Regions from separate parts of the Exiguobacterium sp. s142 genome, predicted to be linked through region 2. Evidence: predicted binding sites of a transcription regulator. Region 2 holds the regulator's gene; the other holds the start of a gene.
The links. Region 2 encodes Rex, which represses fermentation and respiration genes when NADH is low (regulators of the CRP and FNR family bind a similar motif). Its sites were predicted from a motif close to TTGTGAAATATTTCACAA; they were not measured.
Positions count from the first base shown of each region.

Region 1: KNP77_RS11900 (L-lactate dehydrogenase) is a predicted target of Rex. The motif match lies at 5,251-5,268, and genes of this name have one in related genera.

Region 1 covers NZ_JACSMB010000014.1:8,622-16,427, forward strand. Annotated here, with positions in the region: gene phoU (phosphate signaling complex protein PhoU) at 1-510, shown strand, start outside; gene KNP77_RS11875 (DUF4912 domain-containing protein) at 630-1,394, shown strand; gene KNP77_RS11880 (1,4-alpha-glucan branching protein domain-containing protein) at 1,407-3,608, shown strand; gene rpmG (50S ribosomal protein L33) at 3,693-3,857, shown strand; gene KNP77_RS11890 (5-formyltetrahydrofolate cyclo-ligase) at 3,914-4,468, shown strand; gene KNP77_RS11895 (DUF92 domain-containing protein) at 4,447-5,217, shown strand; gene KNP77_RS11900 (L-lactate dehydrogenase) at 5,387-6,343, shown strand; gene KNP77_RS11905 (rhomboid family intramembrane serine protease) at 6,492-7,550, shown strand; gene KNP77_RS11910 (M42 family metallopeptidase) at 7,566-7,806, shown strand, end outside.
Region 2 covers NZ_JACSMB010000027.1:4,487-12,292, forward strand. Annotated here, with positions in the region: gene KNP77_RS15090 (hypothetical protein) at 1-1,051, opposite strand, end outside; gene tatC (twin-arginine translocase subunit TatC) at 1,192-1,980, opposite strand; gene KNP77_RS15100 (twin-arginine translocase TatA/TatE family subunit) at 1,984-2,202, opposite strand; gene KNP77_RS15105 (redox-sensing transcriptional repressor Rex) at 2,202-2,858, opposite strand; gene KNP77_RS15110 (ABC-F family ATP-binding cassette domain-containing protein) at 3,008-4,909, shown strand; gene KNP77_RS15115 (hypothetical protein) at 4,906-5,313, shown strand; gene KNP77_RS15120 (type 1 glutamine amidotransferase domain-containing protein) at 5,457-6,119, shown strand; gene KNP77_RS15125 (putative quinol monooxygenase) at 6,204-6,497, shown strand; gene KNP77_RS15130 (iron-containing alcohol dehydrogenase) at 6,501-7,664, shown strand; gene KNP77_RS15135 (LysR family transcriptional regulator) at 7,691-7,806, opposite strand, start outside.

The sequences.
Region 1 (7,806 bases), on a different contig from region 2:
GATAACGAACTAGATGACCTCGAACTTGAAATCAACGACCAGGCGATTCTCTTGATTGCCAAACAACAACCGGTCGCGACCGATCTTCGTCGCTTGATCGTGACGATGAAGTCCGCGACCGACCTTGAACGGATCGCGGATTACGCGACGAACATCGCCAAAGCCGTGACGCGAATCGAGCACGTCCCGTACTTGCTTGACATTAAGCCGCTCAAGCAGATGGCCGAACAGTTGATCGATATGCTTGAACTCGCAACCCGTGCCTATCGTAAAGGTGAAGCCAGTCGGGTCCGTGAGTTGAATGAGATGGACAAAGTCATCGATGATCTCAACTTACAGGTGATCAAGCAATATATCGGAAGTCTACCGACGATGACGGTCGGAACGAACGATGTTTATGAGTTTGCAAACATCGCCCGCTATCTCGAACGGATGGGCGACCATGTGACCAATTTCGGGGAACATTTGATTTTTCTCGAAAAAGGGAAGCATTATGATTTAAATCAGTGATAAAAGTGGTAAAGAACAACAGGTCTGTTGTTCTTTACTTTTTTTTGTGCAGGAATTCACTGAAAAAGAACGAATACGTAAAGCATATGGATTTTTTTTTGGAAGGGAGCCAGACATAAATGGAAGAGAAAATCGTATCCTTGAAACAACAAGGGCTTACGTTAAAACAGATTGCAGAACAATTAGACATGCCAGTCGGAAAAGTCCAGTACGCATGGCGTAAATGGCGTTCCCAGAACGGTGAGGTCACCAAGCCGACAACCGCTCCTAAAAAATCTTCTAATGAAGGGAAGGATAGAATGAAACGAAACGAGAAAAAAGCTCCAACAGTGGGGCAGGTCGCCTCGACACTCCATCACGAAGAGCCGAAGCAGTCACCGCTCCTTGAAACAGGTCCAGACGGTTTTTGGAAGCTTCCAGACCGCTACGATGTCGACCTCATGCACGCGGTCGTCCAATCCCCGAACGCGGTCTATGTTTTTTGGGAAGTGTCAGACGCTGTGAAAGAGACGCTGACGATGCAGTTCATGCGGCCGTGGGAAGATTTGCCGAAGGCGTTCCGCATCTTAGACATCACACTGCTCGATTACACATCTGGTCATGCGAACCGGTCTTATACGTTCGAGTTGCCGGAAATGACGAACAGCTGGTTCGTCCGTCCGCTCGACCCGAACACGACGTACGTCTTCGAATTCGGGATTCGGACGATGGAAGGCGAATTTCTTCCGCTCGTCGCCTCGATGCCGATTGATACGCCGCGGAACGAACCGGCAGGAGTCGGACGTTTTGCCGAGCCGGTCAGACGTTGGCAATTCGGTGAAGTCGAGTCACCAGAACTACTCGATACGTTACCAAAATATTCTGCATACCGCTGCGTACGCTGAGGAGGACACACTATGAAACCAGGTTATTTTTCACTCGTCCTACATGCCCATCTTCCGTACGTGAGGCATGAAGAGAAACACCGGCTAGAAGAACGCTGGGTATATGAAGCCATCTCGGAGACATACATCCCGATTCTGTGGCAAGTCGATCGACTTCAACGGCCGCTGCATTGGACGGTCAGTATCTCTCCGCCCGTCATCGAAATGCTCGCCGACCCACTCGTCCAAGATCGCTATCTCGGGCATTTAGATGAGATGCTTGAACTGATCTCAATCGAACTGGCTGAGGGTCGGAGCGAACAAGAAGTCGAGACGCTTCATTTTTACGAACGCCGTTATCAAGACTTGAAGAACACGTTCCTCCATTGGGAGAAAAATTTGAACCATGCGTTCCGTACATATCGTGAGCAAGGCTTCATCGATATGGTCACATGTACGGCGACACACGGTTTCAACCCGCATCTGTTCACCGATCAGGCGGCACGGGCCGAGATTCGGACTGGATTGAACTGCTTCGAGCGGCATTACGGCTTCCGTCCGACCGGCATTTGGTTACCGGAATGTGCGTATACGCCAGGAGTCGACCGCATCCTCTATGAGGAAGGGATTCGCTACACGTTCGTCGATGAGCACGCGTTGCTCGAAGCCGACCCGACGCCGGACAAAGGCATCGGTGCGCCTGTCTATTCGCCGCACGGAGTCGCTTTATTCCCACGTGATCAAATCATCTCCGGGAAGATTTGGAGTTCGATGATCGGTTATCCGGGGCATCCGGACTATCGCGAGTTTTATCGCGATCTCGCCTACGACCGGGACTGGGAATACATTCAAGCGTTCATGCATCCAGAGGGCATCCGCTTCGACACAGGTCTGAAGATGCATCGCATCACGGGCGACAGCGACGAAAAAGACTTTTACGTCCGCGGATGGGCCGAACATCAAATCGATAATCACGCGACCGATTTCGCCGAGACGCTCGCGGCGCATTTAGAAGCGCACGGTGGACAAACGTTCCCGCCGTTCCTCGTCACGGCACCGTTTGACGCCGAACTGTTCGGCCATTGGTGGTTTGAGGGCCCTGAATTTTTAGGGCAAGTCGCAGAGCGACTAGAGGCATACGGGATTGAGACGATCACGCCGGCACTCTTCCTCGAGCGTCATTTCCAAGACCTGCAAACAGTACAAGTTTCGATGAACACGTGGGGCCGGAAAGGTTACGGCGATGTGTGGATCAACGAACGCAACGAATGGATGCTCAGACATTTGCACACGATGGAGACGCAACTCGTCAAAGACGTGGCCGACTATCGGAACACCTCGCCACTCGCCGACCGGGCTTTAAGACAGCTCATTCGTCATTATGTGCTCTCAGTCTCGAGCGATTGGGCGTTTATCTTGGACGGCCAGACGACGGCGCAATACGCCGCCGAACGTTTCCGGGAACATACCCGTCTGTTTGCCGAACTCGAAACGGCGCTCTACGAAGGCAAGCTATCGGATCGCTTGCTAGACGAGCACTACACGGTCTATCCGTTCTTGGACGACGTTGACATTGATATTGATACGTTCCTATCTCCACACGACTATTATGTGACGCAGGAGCGTGGCGAAGAAGGTGAGGTCATTCTCGTCCTCACGCCAGAATATACAGGCAATATCGTGGGCGACCTCGGTCACCGCGTCGTCGCTGAAGTCGAGGCACGAGCGGCTGACGGGGAGACCGTTTACGTCCTCACGCCGCACAGTGAAGGACTGCCTGAATACGAGCGCCACAATCGCGTGCACGTGTACCGGGTCCCACTCACGAGTCCGTTTCTAGAGCATGTCATGAACCAAATCGCTGCTCAGAACGTCGCCTACGTGAAACTCGTCCAACAGTTACAGACGATGGTCAACTTCAAAGCGGTCCATCATTTTGATTGGATGACGATTCCAGCGGCACGTTCACTTGCGAAGTCACTAGATGTTCCGTTATACTCAACTATGTTGTCATTTGAAACGACCCGCAACCCGCACGGGCACGGTGGCCTGTTCGATGCGATCCATCGCATTGAGAACGGCGTCCTCTCGGAAGCTGATACGGTTTATGTCGGTGAACAGCTCTCGATCGAGGAGCTCGCGACGCGGTATGTGATCGGCGATAACGTAAAAACGTGCCTACCGCTCGACGCGTCACCGTACGGGCAGAAACGTTTGAAAAAGAACGTGAAATAACCTTGCTTTTTCAAAAAAAACTTGGTAGGATAATTGAGTATGCTTAGACTGTAAAGCAAAAGCACTTGATACAACATTAGTAAGATGGGAGTGAAAGATATGCGCGTTAAAATCACACTAGCTTGCACAGAAACAGGCGATCGCACGTACATCACGAAGAAAAACAAACGTAACAACCCAGAGCGCCTCGAATTGCGCAAATACAACCCACGTCTCCGTCGTCACACGCTTTACCGCGAAGTGAAATAATTGAGACCGGCCGTCACTCATGTGGCGGCCTTTTTTTTCGATAGGAGGAATAACAAATGACAGCTAAACATGAGCTCCGAAAAGCGGTTCATGTGAATATTCGCGTGCTCACCGATCGTGACGAGCGTGATGAAGCGATCCTACATACCGTGGCGTCACTTCCTGAGTGGCAACAAGCGCATACGGTCGCACTCACATTGTCACTCGACCTTGAAGTGAATACGCGTCCGCTCATCGATACAGCTTTAAAAGCAGGAAAATCGGTGTTAGTGCCGAAAGTAACGAAACAGGGGCTCACGTTCCACGAAATCAGGACGTTCAGCGACCTCGAGCCGGGGGTAATGGGTATTCTCGAGCCGACGACCGCGGAAACCGACCTCGACATCGATGTCTGTATCGTCCCAGGCCGTGTCTTTGACCGTTCTGGATATCGGATCGGTTGGGGCGGGGGTTATTACGACCGTTTCTTAGCGACATATCGCGGTGCGACGATCGCGCTCGCCTACGACGTACAAGTGCTCGACGAAATACCGATCGAACCACACGACATACCTGTCGAACTGATCGTGACAGAAAGGGAAATGATTCGATGCTCTCAATCGTCCTCGTAACTTGTCTAGTTGCACTGGCCGGATATCGTCTCCGGTCGTTGACGTTCTCTGGGGCGATCTTGACGATCGTGACAGGGACGGTCATCGGGTTTGGTTTTGGCTGGTTCGGGCTGTACTTGCTCGGTGTGTTCTTTTCGACGTCCTCGCTCGCTTCAAAATATCGCGCCCGCGACAAGGCGTCGGTCGATGACATCGTCGAAAAATCCGGACCGCGTGACTTCGTGCAAGTGCTTGCGAACGGAGGAATCGCTATGCTCACCGCCGTCGGAATGGCGATGACTTCGAACGAGGCGTGGCTATTCGCTTACGTCGTTTCAATCGCGGCGGCGACGAGTGACACGTGGGGGTCGGAGTTCGGCGTCCTCGCATCGCGCCGACCGCGCTCTATTTTGACATTGCGTGAAGTTGAACCGGGGACGAGCGGTGGGGTGTCACCGTTCGGTACGCTCATGTCCGTCGCCGGCGCGACGATCATCGTCTTGGCATCGCTCCCGTTCTTAAACATAACGATGGGCACGCTATTTCTATTGATTGCGCTCGGTCTGAGCGGCAGCGTCGTCGATACGTTGCTCGGTGCGACCGTGCAACGTAAGTATCGCTGTCGGACGTGCCGAAAACTGACGGAGAAAAAGCTGCATCACGGTGAAGCGACCGACTATGTATCTGGATGGCGCTTTCTCGGCAACGACGCCGTTAATTTCTTGGCGATTGCCTCCGCGGCAGCGATTGGTTTTCTTGTTTTCGCCTAAGGGTAGTACAGAGAATGAGGATGTTTCAAACGAATGTGAATTTTGTCACAATATTGCCAAACTGAAAACGGTTTCTCTTGTATTGACTGTTTGTGAATGATGTTACAATCTAGGTGTAACAGACAAAACAAAAACATGAAACAGATTGTTTGAAGGGTGGAAAAACAACATGGAAACATTAAATCATGCAAAAGTAACACGGGTCGCTCTCGTCGGGGCCGGAGCGGTCGGTGCAAGCTTCGCGTATCAATTGACGACAGCGAGCCTATGTGAAGAACTCGTCATCATCGACATCAACAAGGCGAAGGCAGAAGGCGAAGCGATGGACTTGAACCACGGCGTCTCGTTCGCTTCGTCACCGATGCGCGTCTGGGCTGGAGATTACACGGACTGCGGTGCTGCAGATATCGTCGTCATCACGGCCGGCGCTCCTCAAAAACCAGGTGAGACACGTCTCGACCTCGTTGAGAAAAATGCGAAAATCATGAAATCGATGATCACTGAAATCATGGCTTCTGGCTTCGACGGTATCATCATCCTCGCATCAAACCCGGTCGATATCATGACACACTTGGCTTGGAAATACTCGGGTCTTCCGAAACATCGCGTCTTCGGTTCAGGGACTGTACTCGATACGTCACGCCTCCGCTACATGCTAGGTGATTACTTCAACGTCGATCCGCGCAACTGCCACGCTTACATCATGGGTGAGCATGGCGATACCGAGTTCGCGGCGTGGAGCAACGCCCGGATTTACGGCAAATCGGTCGAACAGTTGCTCGAAGAGAACGACGAGTATACGTGGGAAGACCTTGAAGACATCTACGTCAACGTTCGTGACGCTGCGTACCACATCATCGAACGTAAAGGCGCGACGTACTATGCGATCGGTCTCGGCTTGCTTCGTCTCGTCAAAGCGGTGCTCCGTAACGAGAACACGCTGCTCACGGTCGGTGCCTACTTGGACGGAGAGTACGGCTTGAACGATATTCATATCGGTGTGCCGGCAATCATCAACCGCCAAGGCGTGCGTCAAGTCGTCGAAATCGAATTATCAGAAGAAGAGAAGCAGAAAATGCTCCATTCGGCAGACGTGTTGTTGAAAACGATGCAACCTGTTTTATAATATATTCGCGATATAGACGTAGTCGGCGTATGCCGGCTACGTTTTTTATGTGTTGGTACGGACGCCGGACAGATTCAGAAAGCGCCAACTTTTGTCGTCATGATCGAATTGGATTACAATTAAGACAGAAGGAAAGGAGGGGATTCAGTTGACGCAACCGGGATGTTTTTGGGAAGACATTTACCATGCGGTCGAGGCGGGCGGTCGGGTCGAAGGTATACTCGAGCCTTCGCGCGCGCTGCTATTGTTCGACACGAAAGCTGGAGACCTCTATCACCTGTACATAAAGACGGATAAGGCGTGGGCAAACCATGTCGCGATCGAGATCGAGGCGGTCATGAGCTCGTTCCGACTCGCACGACTCGGGCGTGCGAAGCTTCACGTTCATATATACGGCGACCCTCTCGTCGATGAGGAGCGACTTGAGACGTTGTCGTTCCAAGTCGCGGCCAAGGTGAGACTCGACAGGCACGCGTGTGGCGATGACCAAGATGAGACCCGGTTTCGGTCGCTCGCGCTCGCGCTCGATAAACAGCGAAAAGCCGAACTGAAGAAGCGATTCTCATTCGGTGAACCGCAACTCGTCTATGCGCTCATGATGTTGACGTTTGTCGTCATGTGGTTCGCCGAATCGCTCGGCTCGACGCTCGATCCGAACACGCTCATCCGATTCGGCGCCAAAGTCAATCCGCTCATCGACGATGGCGAATGGTGGCGCCTCGTCACACCGATGTTCCTTCATATCGGCTGGTTTCATTTTGCGATCAACATGTTCGCGCTCTGGTCGCTCGGCCCGCTCGTCGAACGCATGTATGGGTCACCGAGGTTCTTGACGATCTATCTGTTGGCGGGCGTCATCGCGTCGACCGCCTCCTACGCGTTCAGTGAGGCGATTTCGGCCGGAGCGTCCGGCGCATTGTTCGGTCTCGTCGGCGCACTGCTCTATTTCGGACTGCGTGACCGCTCGCTGTTCATGAAGACGCTCGGCCCATCGTTGTTTATTATGTTAGGATTAAACGTAGGGCTCGCCTTCGTCCTCGGTGCCAGTTTGGACCACTCGGCCCATGCCGGGGGCCTCATCGGTGGATTTTTGATGGCGGGCGTGGTCGGATTACCTGACGAGACAACAAAAAAATGGCGCCTGTTGTTCACGGCGCTGGCAGTTTTATTGACCGGGACACTATATTGGCTCGGATATCATCGATGACAAAGGAGTAACAACATGATTGATACGTTAAAACGATTAGTAGAGATCCCGAGTCCTTCTGGAATGACGCACGAAGCAGTCAGTTACGTCGAACGTGAGCTCACGGACCTCGGGGTTGAGACGAGCCGGTTGAGAAAAGGTGCATTGTTGGCCAAGTTTCCTGGACAAAGCGGCCCGGCCCGTCTTTTGACCGCCCACGTCGATACGCTCGGTGCGATGGTGAAGGAAGTGTTGCCGAGCGGACGCTTGCGGCTGA
Region 2 (7,806 bases):
GATCGTCTTGGTAGGCTAAACGGGCCTTCAACTCGGTACCCGAGACAGGTAAAACCGTCCCATCAACAAGTGTCACGGTTCCGTTCACTTCATAGGGACGACCTACTTCATAACGTGCCGTCGTTTTCGGCACGTTGACAAGCAGTTTCCATGGTGCTTTCCATAACGACTCCGGCGTATAACCTACCGTGCGGTTTTCAGAAAAGACATACCACGGTCCGTGCTGTCGGACGTCCGCGTCATCGATCGGCGCTTCTCGCCATTCATTCGTCGCCACGTTATAACTGACATAAAACGTCGTGTACATCTTTCGAATCGTGAAGTAGTAGACGCCGTCTTTCCAACTTAGATTCCTTACGTCTGGCGCATCTTTCTCAATCCATCGTTTCGTCGCTATATCGAATATATTGAGATGTTCCCAGTCACCGGATTTTGTGACGACCCACTGGTTCGCTCCCTTGATCAACGACGCTCCCCTCACCTGGCCCGTATATGAACCAAGCGTCTCGAGCACTTCACCCGTCACTGTCCGTTTCGTGATTTGGCCATCCACGAATGCGAGGACATTTCCGTCGTCGAGCAGTCCGTATGCTTCATACATACTCTCTTTAGTGATCGACCCGAGGATGTCCCCTGCCATCGACGTGGTGACATATTTTTTGTCGTCGGTCCATAAAACTGTTTCCGCCGACTGATTGATCGCAACGACTGCATCCAGACCGCTTCCCGGCTCAATCGGAAAGCTTGAACCTGAATCGGTATGGATATCCCATACCATCCATTGTTGCCACCCTTCCAAAATAAATCGACCGTCCCCGACTGCGTGAATGTTGTGCAAGACGGACACTCGAATCGGTAATGTATAGACTTCACCGGTCTTCACATGGACGAGCGTCTCAGGATCTCCTGAGCGCCACACATATTCACTATTTCCTACCACTTCTCCTGCCGGAATGACTTCAGGCTTGGCATAACCCTCTGCCCGAACGTCTAATCCGGGCGCTGCCACCATGACGAGCACAACGAGTATGCTCCATAACCATTTGTTCATCGTTCTCCTCATTTCTGTTTATGAATACATAACTTTCAAAAATAATCCATTTTTAATTCAACCTTCCTAATTTTAAGTTGTTTTTTCAAAATTTAATAGCCCTAAAATTAAAAAAAACACCACGTCTCATGACGTAGTGTTCACTTCTCATTCATTTGCTTCATCAAATCCATCTGTTCTTTCACCATCGCCTCTTTCTCACGTCGGAGCACACCGCGGTACGTCACGCGCGAGATCGATAAGCTGATCTCATATAGGAAGAAGAGCGGCAGCGACACCATGAGGTGCGACGTCAAATCCGGCGGCGTGATGAATGCCGCGATGACGAACAAGGCGAAGTAGGCGTACTTCCGAATTTTTGAGAGGAAGTACGGCGTCACGACACCGATGCGCGTCAAGAACATCGTCACGACCGGCAGTTGGAACAACAGTCCAAACGGGATCGTCAGCTGCAACAGGAACGTGAAATAGTTCGTCGCCCCGATGATCTGTGTCAGACCGAGGTCTTGCCCGAGGTCCGTCGAGATATCGAGGACGAGCGGGAACAACCAATAGTAGGCGAATGCGAGACCGATGAGGAACAAGATAAAGATGACCGGGATATAGGCGAGCGTCCATTTTCGTTCATTCGGATGCAGACCAGGTGCGACGAACGCCCACAGTTGATACAGTAGAAATGGACCCGATGCGACGAGCCCGATGACGAGCGCCAAGTTCAAGTAAATCATGAGCGGGTCCGCGACCCCAAAGGCGTTCAGCTCGAGCCCTCGTTCGACGAGGTCCGCCTGCAGATAGGCGAGCACGTATTTGACACTCGGCAAAGCGATCAGAAAGAAGGCAAAGACGACAAATGCCGACAGCATCAGTCGTCTCCGCAGCTCTGTCAAGTGATCGGACAGTGCCCGTTCTTGATCAGGTTGATGGCTCATGGCTTACTGCTCTTTCTTCTCAATTTCTTTCTTGTCGGTCTCATCGTGCTCTTTCATCATACCGTTCGTGGCATTTTTGAACTCACGGAGCGTCTGCCCCGCTGCCCGGCCGAACTCTGGCAATTTCTTCGGCCCGAAGAGGATGAGCGCGATGATGGCGATGACGAAAATACTGACGCCACCTGGGATACCGACGACGAGTGATGATTGTAGAAATTCCATTATTGATGGACCCCCTCAGCGGATGGATAGTGTTGCATAAAGTAAATGAGCGACTGGAGTTCGATCGACAAGTCGATATGATGGACGCGGACCGTGTCCGGTACAGTCAATCGCGCCGGCGTGAAGTTCAAGATCCCTCGAACGCCATAGCGGACCAAATCATCGGCGACCGGTTGCGCGTAGGCAGACGGGACCGTGAGGATGGCGACATCGATCTTGTTTTGCTTCATAATCTGTTCCATCTCATCGACGTGATGAATCGGGACACCTGACATCGTCGTGCCGACTTTTGTCTCGTCTGCGTCGAACCCGACGACGATATGTGTGTTATTGTTTTTAAGGAAGTTATAGTTGACGAACGCTGTCCCGAGATGACCGACCCCGACCAAGGCGACGTTCGTGATCTCGTCTTGATTCAGCGTCTTACGGAAAAATTCTAACAGATACTGTACGTTATAGCCATATCCCTTTTTACCGAGCGCACCGAAGTATGAGAAGTCACGGCGAATCGTTGCCGAATCGACCTTGACTGCCTCGCTCAGTTCAGCAGAAGAGACACGCTGTTTCCCTGACGAATGTAGGCTTTGGATAAACCGATAGTATAGTGGCAACCGTTTGGCTGTCGCTTGCGGAATCTTTGGTTCGTTTTGACTCAACGGAAAGAGCCTCCTTTTTACGACGCGTTTCAAACGAATCTGATTTCATACACCTTGATTGTAAACGAATTCACATAAGCACTCAATGAATATACCTGAAAAGGGGAAGAAATAAAGTATACTAAACAGAGAGAAAGGGGTTTTTTCACTTGATCCTACTGCAAGTCAACAACTTATCCAAATCGTTCGGCGTCGAGCCGATTTTAGAGAATGTCAAACTAGAAATCCAAGAAGGCGAACGCGTCGCCCTCGTCGGCCGCAACGGCGCCGGCAAGTCGACGCTGTTAAAAGTCATCGCCGGCGAGTACAACTATGACTCGGGCGACATCATGAAGCCAAAAGACGTGACGATCGGCTATCTCGCCCAAGACTCAGGATTAGAATCGAACGAGACGATGTGGAACGAGATGCTCACCGTCTTCACCGACTTGATCGAACAAGAGAAGACGCTCCGCCAGATGGAGCAAGACATGGGCTCGGAGCGGATCTTGAACGACCCGGCCGCCTACGAGCGTCTGCTTGCGGCGTATGACGAGGAGCAACACACGTTCAAAGACCGCGGCGGCTATCAGTATGAAGCGACGATCCGCTCGATCTTGCACGGGATGCGGTTTTATCCGGACGACTTCGAACGTCGGATCGATACGCTCTCAGGCGGACAGCGGACACGTCTTGCCTTAGCGAAGATGCTCCTGCAAAGCCCGGACCTGCTCATCTTGGATGAGCCGACGAACCATTTGGACATCGAGACGCTCAGCTGGCTCGAGAAATATTTGAGCGGCTATAAAGGTGCCGTCCTCATCGTCTCCCACGACCGTTACTTCCTCGACCGCGTCGTCTCGGTCGTCTACGAGCTGTCACGCAACCGCAGCCGCCGCTTCGTCGGGAACTATACGAAATTCCTCGAGCAGAAGGCCGCGCTTTACGAACAAGAGAAGAAGCAGTTCGAGTCGCAACAAGAAGAAATCGCCAAGATGCAAGACTTCATCCAACGGAACATCGCCCGGGCGACGACGACGAAACGCGCCCAAAGCGTCCGCAAGCGGCTCGAGAAGATCGACCGCATGGACGTGCCTGACGGTGACGAACGAAGCGCGGTGTTGTCGTTCTCGATCAAACGTCAAAGCGGGAACGATGTGTTGAGCGGCAGCGACCTCGCCATCGGCTACGAAGAACCGATCGCACAGAACTTGCGTTTCCAACTGCAACGCGGCGAGTCGGTCGCCCTCGTCGGCCCGAACGGGGTCGGCAAATCGACGCTCCTCAAAGTGTTGACGAAACAACAACCGGCACTGACCGGTGACATCCGCTACGGTACCGGCGTCGAGATCGGCTACTACGACCAGGAACAACAGAACTTGTCGGACGCGAACCGCGTCATCGATGAGATTTGGAACGACTGGCCGCTCATGCGCGAGCAAGAAGTCCGCAGTCTGCTCGGCCAGTTCTTGTTCAGCGGGGACGACGTTATGAAACGCGTCCAAGAACTATCCGGCGGCGAACGAGCCCGGCTGACGCTCGCCAAGCTCAAGCTCGAGCAACCGAACTTGCTCGTCTTGGATGAGCCGACGAACCACTTGGACCTCGACTCGAAGATGATCCTCGAGAACGCGCTCGTCGACTACCCCGGGACGATCCTGTTCGTCTCCCACGACCGTTACTTCATCGACCGGCTCGCCACGCGTGTCTTAGAGATCACGCCGAACGGCATCGATGAGTACCTCGGCGACTACTCGTATTACGTCGAGAAGAAAGAAGAACTCGAGGACCTTGCCCGGCTCGCCCGCGAGGAGACGAAACAAGTCGTCGTCAAGAAGCAGCGCGCCGACAAGGAACAGCAGCGCGAAGAACGCCGGTTGAAACAGCGGGTCGAAGAGATCGAGCTGACAATCGAGCGCCACGAAGCTCGGCTTGAAGAAATAGAGCAGCTGTTATGCGAACCGGACGTGTTCAACGACTTCGCCCGCGCCCAAGAGCTGTCGACCGAGTCCGACGCGACGAAAGAGTCGATCACGGAACTGTTCACAGAATGGGAGGAACTCCATTCATGATGCGTTCCCGTGCCATGCGGATCGATTGGATGCATGCGTTCCTGACCGGGTTCGTCTACATCGTGCCGAGTGGGACCGAGTATATCTCGGAACTCATCCGCGGCGAGGCGACGAACGTCCCGATCATTTTATTTTACTTCCTGCCGATTGTCGTCGGGTTTATCATCCAAACATGGTCCGGTATCATCATCAGCCTGCTCAGCGGTCTCCTCATGAGCACCCTCTTCATCCGGCTCGTCATTTGGCCAGTTGATGTCACGGTGCATAGCTTTTATGCGCCCGGCTCGGTCTGGGGCCACTTTTATCAAGAGACGCTGTTTATGTGGGTGCTCGCCTTCTTCGTCTATGTAGTCAGCCGGATCAACACGTGGCATCGCGAGACGCATCGTATCCCTAACCGTTAACATCACCTAATTCATTAGGTGATGTTTTTTGCTATAAATTTATTTATCGATCGCTCATTTTTTATTAATTTGTTTTTCGTTCTGATGCACGTTATTCTAATCACGTGCAAAACAACAAGTTGATTTTAAAGGAGGAACTCTCAATGAGTAAACACGTATTAATGGTCGTAACGAACGCGAATGAAATGAAGGAAGGTCATGCGACCGGTCTTTGGTTATCTGAATTCGGGGAAGCGTATGTCGAATTTAAAGAAGCTGGGTATACAGTCACAGTCGCGAGCCCGAACGGTGGCGAAGCACCAATTGATGCCCGTAGCTTAGAAGGCGAGGTACCGGAAGCAATCCAAGCGACGGCACCGCTTCTCAAAGACACGATCGACTTGAAAACAATCACAGACCTCAGCTCGTTCGATGCCATCTTCTTGCCAGGTGGACATGGGACGATGTTCGATCTTCCACATAGCGATGCTTTGAACCATGCGCTCCGCACGTTGTTTGAAGCGAACAAAACGGTCGCAGCGGTTTGCCACGGTCCAGCCGGTCTCGTCAGCGCGACATTGTCAGACGGTACACCGCTCGTCAACGGGAAAACGATCGCGACGTTCACGGACGAAGAAGAACGTGCGACTGGACTCGATGTCTACATGCCGTTCATGCTCGAAACACGTCTTCGTGAGCTCGGTGCCAACATCGTACTCGCTGACAACTTCACAGAGAACGTTCAAGTCGACGGTAACCTCGTCACTGGACAAAACCCACAGTCGACGGTCGCCGTGGCGAAAGCCGTCATTGACACATTAAACTAATCGATTCTTTCTCGTTGCCAATCGATGAAAGATGATGACCCGCCTGTTCGAACAGGCGGGTTTTATGCCTGAGGAGGAATCAAGATGATCACCATTTTAGCTCAGATTCAAGCAAAACCTGGTCTCGGTTCAGCACTTGAGACACATTTACGTCAAGTCGTCGCCCCATCGCGCACCGAGGCAGGTTGCGTCTTGTATACGTTACATCGTGTCGAAGGAAACGCTGATGCATTCGTCTTTTATGAAAAGTGGACAGACAAGACGGCACTCGATTCCCATATTGCATCACCCCACTATCAAACATATCGTGAACAAGCAGCATCACTTCTTGCCAGTCGCGATGTTCAATACTTAGAAGAAATCAAGGAGGTTGAATGACCAATGGAACGTTTTCAATATCACAATCCGACCAAACTATTATTCGGGAAAGGACAACTCGAGTCCCTCCGTACCGAAATTCCACAATACGGGGACCGCGTGCTTCTCTTATATGGTGGAGGCAGTATTAAGGCAAACGGCCTTTATGATGAAGTGACCGCGCTCTTGTCAGATATGGGAGCGAAAGTCGTCGAACTTTCGGGTGTCGAACCAAATCCGCGTCTGACGACGGTTCAAAAAGGAATCCGTTTAGTCCATGAACATGAAGTCGATTTAATTCTAGCTGTCGGCGGAGGCAGCGTCATCGACTGTGCGAAAGGAATCGCAGCCGGGGCAAAATATGACGGGAATCCGTGGGACATCGTGACACGACAAGTTCCAGTCAAAGATGCATTACCAATCGGGACGGTACTGACACTTGCGGCAACTGGATCGGAAATGAACGGTGGTGCGGTCATCACGAACTGGGAGGCCCAGGATAAACGCTCTTTCGGTTCGCCACTCACTTATCCGAAATTCAGCGTGCTCGACCCGACATACACGTTAAGTGTTCCCGCGAACCAAACCGTCTATGGAATCGTCGACATCATGTCCCACGTCTTTGAACAATACTTCCACGCTTCGGAGAACGCACTGCTCCAAGAGCGGTTCGGTGAGTCGATTTTACGGACAATGATGGAGATTGCTCCTCGTCTGGTTCAAGACCTGAATGACTTTGACGCACGTGAAACGATGTTGTTGAACGGTACATTCGCCTTGAACGGTACGTTATCGATGGGGGTGAAGACGGACTGGGCCACACATATGATTGAACATGCGGTTTCTGCTGTCTACGACATCCCACACGGTGGTGGACTCGCCATTCTCTTCCCTGAATGGCTTCGCTACGTCAGTAAGACACGCCCCGAACGCATCATTCAACTCGGCGAACGGGTCTTTGGAATTAAAGTGAACAGCAAGTCGGATGACATGCTCGTCGAAGAGACCGTTCAGGCGCTACAAGACTTCTGGACATCCATTGGTGCCCCGTCACGCCTAAGCGATTATGGGATTGACGAGACGAATCTCGAATTGATGGTAAAACGGGCAATGGTGGCTGAACAGATTGGTCAGTACGTTCCGCTTCATCAGCAAGATGTAGCTGCTATCTTAAAAAACGCATTATAAAAAGTAGGGCCCACAAGGGTCCTACTTTATGTTTCATCCTTTAGTGCTTTTATGACTTGATTGATGATTGGGTCATGTTTTGACTCGGTCCGATGCGCCAAATAGATGACGTTCGTCGCAAAACGGTCCGGGGCGACGACTT